Regions from separate parts of the Aminobacter sp. P4_H6_2 genome, predicted to be linked through region 1. Evidence: riboswitches for the same ligand, from Rfam matches in the RefSeq annotation. Region 1 holds a riboswitch; the other holds the start of a gene.

Region 1 (3,474 bases):
GCTTCGATGTATTCGAGCACGACAAAGCGGTTGTTCTTGACCGCTGCAATGTCCTTGAACGCCGGGTTCGAGCGCAGGAAGGCGATCTTCTGATCGGCGGTGACCTCGCCGTAATTGACGATGACGATGACGTCGGGATTACGTTCGATCACCGGCTCCCAGCCGATCTCGGTCCAGCTCGCTTCGACGTCGTCGACGATATTGGTGCCGCCGGCGGCCTCGATGATGGCCGTCGGCATCGCATAGCGGCCGGCAGTGAACGGCTTTTGCTCGCCGGAGTCGTAGAGGAACACGTTCACCGGCTTGTCGAGCTTGGGCAGCGTCGCCTGGAAGTCGGCGAGCTCCTTCTCATAGCCGGCCACCAGCGCTTCGGCCTTCTCGCGCACGCCGAAGATGGCGCCGAGATTGAGCAGGTCGGTGTACATGTCCCGCAGCGAAGACTTGTCTTTCTTCATGATGAAGATGCAGCTTTCGGTCAGCTCGTAGACCGGGATCTTGAAGGGGGAAAGCGTGTCGGGGGTGACGTCGCCGCCGACCTTCATGCCGTAGTTCCAGCCGGCGAAGAACAGGTCGGCTTCGGCGCCGAGCAACACTTCCTTGGTGACATATTTCGGCGCGAGTTCGGGTAACTCTCCAACGCCCTTGCGCACGTTCTCATCCAGCGTCTTCCAGCCCGAAATGCCGGAATAGCCCGCCATGTTGTCGGCAAGGCCGAGCACCAGCATCATCTCGGTCAGGTTGACGTCATGCGAGACGGCACGCTTGGGGGCTGCCTCGAAGGTCAGGTCACGGTTGCAGGTCTTGACGGTGACCGGGAAGCTGCTTGCGGCGGCTGCGGCACAGCCGGCGAAAAGTGCCGCGGCGATAAGGGGAAGTCGGCGCATGGTGGCTCCTTGAGTGGTTTGTTGGGTTCAGCGTTCGAGATGGAAGGAAAAGCGGGGCCGCCCGGTGACGGGATGGCTGTCGAGCGTGGTTCCGACCGAAAAGCTCTCGCGGATGCGTTCGGGCGTCAGGATGTCGGTGGGGCTGCCCGCGGCAACGGCCTGGCCGCCATCCATCACCAGCACGCGGTCGGCATGCGCCGAGGCAAGGGCGAGGTCGTGCAGCGACACAATGACCGTGCAGCCGAGCGTGCGCAGTAGTTCGAGCACTTCGAGCTGGTGGCGGATGTCGAGATGGTTGGTCGGCTCGTCGAGGATCAGAAGGTCGGGCCGCTGCACCAGCGCACGCGCAATCATCACGCGCTGCTTTTCGCCGCCCGACAACGAGCCGAAATCGCGCGCGGCAAGCTTGGTCAGGCCGAAGAGCGCCAGTGCTGCCTCAACCTGCGCATAATCATCGTCGCCGGTCCGCATGCCTGTCGCATGCGGTGTCAGGCCAAGCTCGGCGATCTCGGCCACCGTCAGGCCGAAGTCGGAAGCCGGTTCCTGCAGGACGGTTGCGATGCGGCGGGCGCAATCGCGCGGCTTAATCTTCCATATGTCGGTGCCGTCGAGCCTGACAGTTCCGCCGCTCGGGCGATGATAGCGATAGAGGCAGCGCAGCAGGCTCGATTTGCCAGCACCATTCGGCCCGACGATTGCCAGCAACTCGCCGGGTGCGACGCGGATGCTTACGGGTGCAAGGATCTGGTGCGAGGGACGAGGTCCCCAGCATACGGCATCGATTTCAAGCTCAGCTGGAGTGTCGCCGACGAGACGGCTAGCCGCATGAACACGGTCGAGCATGCCTTTTCTCCGTGAAAGCACGGAGCAGGCGGAACGATCCGATCAGCGAACCGAAACCTATCGAATAGGCAATCGCCATCATCATCATCTCCACGGCACACCCCGGCCGGTTTGAATTGCACAGATGATGGCAGGTCTCCTGGCTCGCGGGTGATCGCGCCTCGGAACCTTCCCGGCCTCGCGGCCAGTGGCATGTCTCCGAATTGCTATCCGCTCACAGTTGCGGGGGCAGCCACGGTTTCGCGTCGAGCGACGTCTCACCGTGTTCCCATTTAATCCCGTTGCCCGAGTCAGGCATCAGGAACCATCACCGCCGTGGCTACAGCAGCGGCGAAGTGCTGACAATCGATAAAGCGTCATGCGGCTTGCTCGATTGCGTCACGCTTGTCGAGTGTGAAGGACAATAGCGCCACGCCGAAGGCGCAAAGCGCGATCGCCGCACCGACAAGCGGCAGGTCGGCGTAGCTCACGCCCCAGGAAATGGCGGCACCGCCAATCCAGGCACCGGCGGCGTTGCCGGCATTGAACGCGCCTTGGTTGAGCGTCGCGGCAAGGTTCGGCGCTTCCGAGGCGGTCTCGACGACGCGCATCTGCATCGGCGGCACGATGACGAAGGTGATGACGCCCCACATGAAGACAAGCAGGATCGCCAGTGGCGCGCTCGTGCTCCAGGCAGCGAAGGCGACATGGATCGCCGCCATGACGATCAGCGCTCCAAGGGCCGTCGGCATCAGCTTCCAGTCGGCGAGCTTGCCGCCGATGATGTTGCCGATGGTCATGCCGCCGCCGAACAAAAGCAGGATCCAGGTCACCGAATCCACCGATACGCCGGTGACGTCGGTGAGGATCGGCTTGATGTAGGTGAAGACGGCAAACAGGCTGCCCGAGGCGAGTGCGGAGATGATCATCGCCAGCCACACCTGGAGCTTGCCCAGCACCTTGACCTCGCCCGCGATCCCGCCCTTGCCGGGAGGTGCGACACCTGCCGGTACCAGAAAGGCAATCGCTGCGACCGAGATCAACCCGATGACAACGACAGCGWAGAAGGTCATGCGCCAGCCATAGGCCTCACCAAGTGCGGTGCCGCCGGGAACGCCCAGAATGTTGGCGAGCGTCAGGCCGGCAAACATCAACGCGATGGCGCTGGCACGCTGGTTCCTGGGCACAAGGCTCGCCGCCACCACCGAGCCGATGCCGAAAAAGGCGCCGTGGCCGAAGGCGGTGATGACGCGGGCGGCCATCAACGTCCAGTAGGTGGGGGCGATGGCGCAAAGCAGATTGCCGAGCACGAACAGCATTGCAAGCCCGATCAGCACCGGTTTGCGCGGCAGCCTTGCCGTACCGATGGCGATGATCGGTGCGCCGATGACCACGCCGAGYGCGTAGCCGGTGACCAAAAGGCCTGCCGCCGGGATCGACACGCCAAGGTCGGCCGCGACTTCCGGCAACAGCCCCATGATGACGAATTCGGTGGTGCCGATGCAAAAGGATGCAACGGCCAGAGCGAAGATCGGCAAGGGCATGGGCGGACTCGAAGGAGAGCTGAAACGATTTAGATTTACTTTTCCCCTTCATCTGCCGACGCACAAGCGACGTTGCTGCAATGCAGCGATGCGCTGGCCGCATGGCAGCCATGCGGCAGGTCAGGATTGCTGCGTCAGGTCGCGGCGAAGGAAGTCATAGAGGCGTTCGACCGCGGCATTGGCCGATTGGGGATTGCGCAGGATGCCGATTTCCATCTCCGGCA
Region 2 (3,474 bases), on a different contig from region 1:
CATTCGCGCCATTTGCGATCGGGTAATAGTCCTGGAGGGAGGCAGGGTCGCGGAGGAAGGCCCATGCAGTCGCGTTTTCGAGGCACCACATTCCGACTACACACGGTCATTGCTCGACGCCATTCCATTGCCCGAACCGACGCCTGGTTGGCTGGATACATAGGCCGGCGGACGAAGTCGATCTTTTGTCGCCTTTGGGAAAGGGCCAGCACGTTTCAGATCACCACGGTCGAGTACGAGTACCGCCTCCGTTAAGGCTTCGCGCGGCGTGGAGGGTTTCATAAGACTCAGCATGCCGTCGAGAAAGGGCAGTTGCAACGGCTGAGTGGAGGCGCAGAGAGCGCCTGATCCGAGGCCAATTGTGCGGCAAGAATTTCGAACTGTTCGGTGAACGTTATGCCGCTGAAACCCGAGGCTCTTTGCTGCCCCCCTTCGAAAACTCTTTGATCTCCGTGCGAGTCGCAATGACCGAGCACAGTGGTTAGGGATACTCGCCGGGAAGTTGGGTGGGTCGGGCAACGTCGCTATTCGAGCACGGGCTTTGGTACGTTTGGCACGAGCCCGCAACCGTAAAATTCCTATTAGATTTCATGTGAAATGCCTGATAGGCATCTATAAAAAAATTAACAGAGATGCGTAACCATCTGATTTTGCTATTTCTTCTACCGCGCCATCCGACCAATCCGCACCACGCCCAGCCATCGTGACTACGAGCGCCTGCGGACGCAGTCATGCAATTTTGGAGCTAGAAAACTGATGGGGCGTGGGGCAGCCGCATCTCGACGCGCTCGGTCCACGATCCGGTCATGGCGATGGGCATGAGCAGTATTTCCGAGAGCCAGGTCACGTGGCTGTGCGAAGAGACCACGACAAGGTCAGGCCTTCCTGGCCCGGCCAATCGAAGGCGACTGGCCGTATCTGTGGATCTACGCCACTTATCTGAACGTGCGTCGCGGCGGGCGCGTCGCATCGGTCGCTGTCATAATTCTCCGCAAATACAGAATACTATACCTGCAGCATGAAGGCCCATGCCTGGCAAATAATACAGAAAACAAGTCCCAGTTAGGCAGCAATAACTGGATTAGACCCGAATTTGACGCCTTTCAATTTGCCTACGACAAATGAGATGCACTCGCTGCAAGAATTCCGATACCCCTCCAATTGACAACTTCGGCGCGCTGGCTATTTTCCGACTCGGAATTGGTTCCGCCGAGAGGTGGATGAAAAGGGAACACGGTGAGGCCACTGGCCGAATCCGCGACTGCCCCCGCAACTGTAACCGTTGAGCCTTCTCCAACATGCCACTGAGCGCACGTTATGCGGTCGGGAAGGCGGAGAAAGGCTGAGACACGGAAGTCAGGAGACCTGCCCGTTCCAGTCACCCATGCTTTGTCCACGGGGTGCGGACAGGCGCGGTCGCTCGTGGCGGTGACATTGAAAAGTGTTGCCGCATGCGGAGGGCCGCAGGGTGAATTGCATCCCTGCACCTGCCTGCCTGCGGTTTGGAGAAACTGGCGCGCCCTAACCGCGCCACCCGAACCATTTGGGGGCAAAATTGCAGAGACTACTTATTGCCGCCGGCGCACTGTCGCTGGCACTTCCCGGTCACACCTACGCGCAAGAGCTGCCTTCATCAGGGCCGACCCTGCTCGATAGGCTGGTGATCACCACGCCTCTTCGCCGCGCAAGTTCGCTTGTGCGGGCTACCTCCTCCGTCACGGTCATCGATGAAGACGAGATCAAGGGATCGGCTGCGCCCGATCTGCCCTCGCTCCTCAAGCGCTATCCCGGCGTTTCGATCATCGGTTATGGCGGCCAAGGCTCCGCAACAAATGTCTATCTTCGGGGCATGTCCTCGGGGCAGACACTCGTGCTCGTCAATGGCGTGCGTACGGCCTCAGCCACCAGCGGAATAAGCTCGATCTTCAACATCCCGCTCTCCGCGATCGAGCGTATCGAAATCGCGAAGGGTCCGCATTCGGCCCAATACGGCGCAGATGCCATTGGCGGCGTGATCAACATCATCACCAGGCAGGGCGGCAAGTGCGACGACGGACGCGATCGCTGCGGATCGATTACAACGGGGGTAACATATCCCTGGGGAGCACATGTATCCGGCAACGTGCGTGGCCAGACGGCAGGCGGCGTTGAATACGCTGTGGGCGGCAGYCTTCTCGGCACCCAAGGCTATGACTTCACGACCCCTTTGGCATGGGGTCATGAACCCGATGATGACGGCTTCCTGCAGGGCTCGCTAAATTTCTCTGTCGCCAAATCCTACGACTGGGGGCGGCTCTACGCAGATGGCCTCTTTGCCCGTGGCCGGACGGAGTATGACAATTCGTTTCCGTCGTTCAACGAGGTCGACACCGATACCTTCGCCGGAAAGATCGGCGCCACGTTGAAGCATTCGGACAGCTGGAATTCGACTGTCGAGGTTTCCAGCGGCCTAGACCGTTCGACCAACTTCCGTGATGGTGTTGTTGGCAACAGCGAGTTTGACACGCAGCGCTTCGGAATCTTCGCATCGACGGAGAAATCCTTCGAGTTTGGGGACGCAACGCATGTCGTTGCTGGCGGTGCTGAAGCCTATCGCGAAAGCGTGGACTCGACCGTCGACTTCGGTGTCGACTCCCGCAATCTGGTCGCGGTCTTCGGGCAGTATTCGGTCGAGTATGGCGCACTCACCATCGATAGCGGCCTGCGCTATGATCACAATGAACAGTTCGGCGATGCGACGACTTACAATCTCGGTGCCAGCTGGGAAATCGTTCCGGATCTCATCGCGCGAGCGTCCTACGGCACAGGCTTCCGTGCCCCGACCTTCAACGACCTCTATTACCCGGGCTACTCGAATCCAAACCTCAAGCCGGAAAAGTCTCGTTCCTACGAGATCGGCCTGAACTGGCGGCCGACGGTCGACACGACGGTTGACGTAGCCCTCTACCAGACCTGGCTCACCGACGCGATCGCGTCCAATCCCCCAACGTACCTCCCCTTCAACGTCGCCAGAGCCAAGGTTTCGGGCGTAGAGGCTTCGGTGTCTCACCAATTCAGCGACAGTTGGAGCGGCAAGGCTACGATCGATTATCGCGAGCCAAAGAACCAAGACAACGGGCTCTACATTCCCTACCGCGACCGGTTCAAGGCCACGGCGGAGATCGGCTACCGGGCAACCGAGCAGCTCAACCTCACGGCCAAGCTGCTTTACGCCTCCCCGCGCTATGCCAATGCCGCAAACACGGTCAAGCTGCCGGATTATGTCACCGTGGACTTCACGGCCGACTATGCCTTTGATGACAGATCGAGCCTGAAATTTTCGGTCGAGAACCTATTCGATGAGCAGTATTCAACCGTCACCGACTATCGAGCGCCAGGACGGACCATCAACCTCAGCTTCACGCGCCAGTTTTGAGATGATGCGGATGTCTCCCTGCTGCCTTTCAAGAGCAAGCCTTCATCAATGGCTGTGCT

The links. Region 1 has a riboswitch for cobalamin ahead of AC1DUU_RS01005 (ABC transporter ATP-binding protein). Riboswitches for the same ligand answer to the same signal wherever they lie in the genome.
Region 2: another riboswitch for cobalamin. It lies ahead of AC1DUU_RS17145 (TonB-dependent receptor domain-containing protein); the one in region 1 lies ahead of AC1DUU_RS01005 (ABC transporter ATP-binding protein).

What each region holds. Positions count from the first base shown of each region.
Region 1 covers NZ_JBFUKO010000005.1:22,768-26,241, forward strand. The annotation lists gene AC1DUU_RS01000 (ABC transporter substrate-binding protein) at 1-884, opposite strand, end outside; gene AC1DUU_RS01005 (ABC transporter ATP-binding protein) at 912-1,727, opposite strand; cobalamin riboswitch at 1,840-2,051, opposite strand; gene AC1DUU_RS01010 (MFS transporter) at 2,084-3,250, opposite strand; gene AC1DUU_RS01015 (LysR substrate-binding domain-containing protein) at 3,371-3,474, opposite strand, start outside.
Region 2 covers NZ_JBFUKO010000236.1:195-3,668, forward strand. The annotation lists partial or broken gene AC1DUU_RS17135 (ATP-binding cassette domain-containing protein) at 1-163, shown strand, start outside; partial or broken gene AC1DUU_RS17140 (transposase) at 777-987, shown strand; cobalamin riboswitch at 1,185-1,387, shown strand; gene AC1DUU_RS17145 (TonB-dependent receptor domain-containing protein) at 1,556-3,415, shown strand; gene AC1DUU_RS17150 (ABC transporter substrate-binding protein) at 3,426-3,474, shown strand, end outside.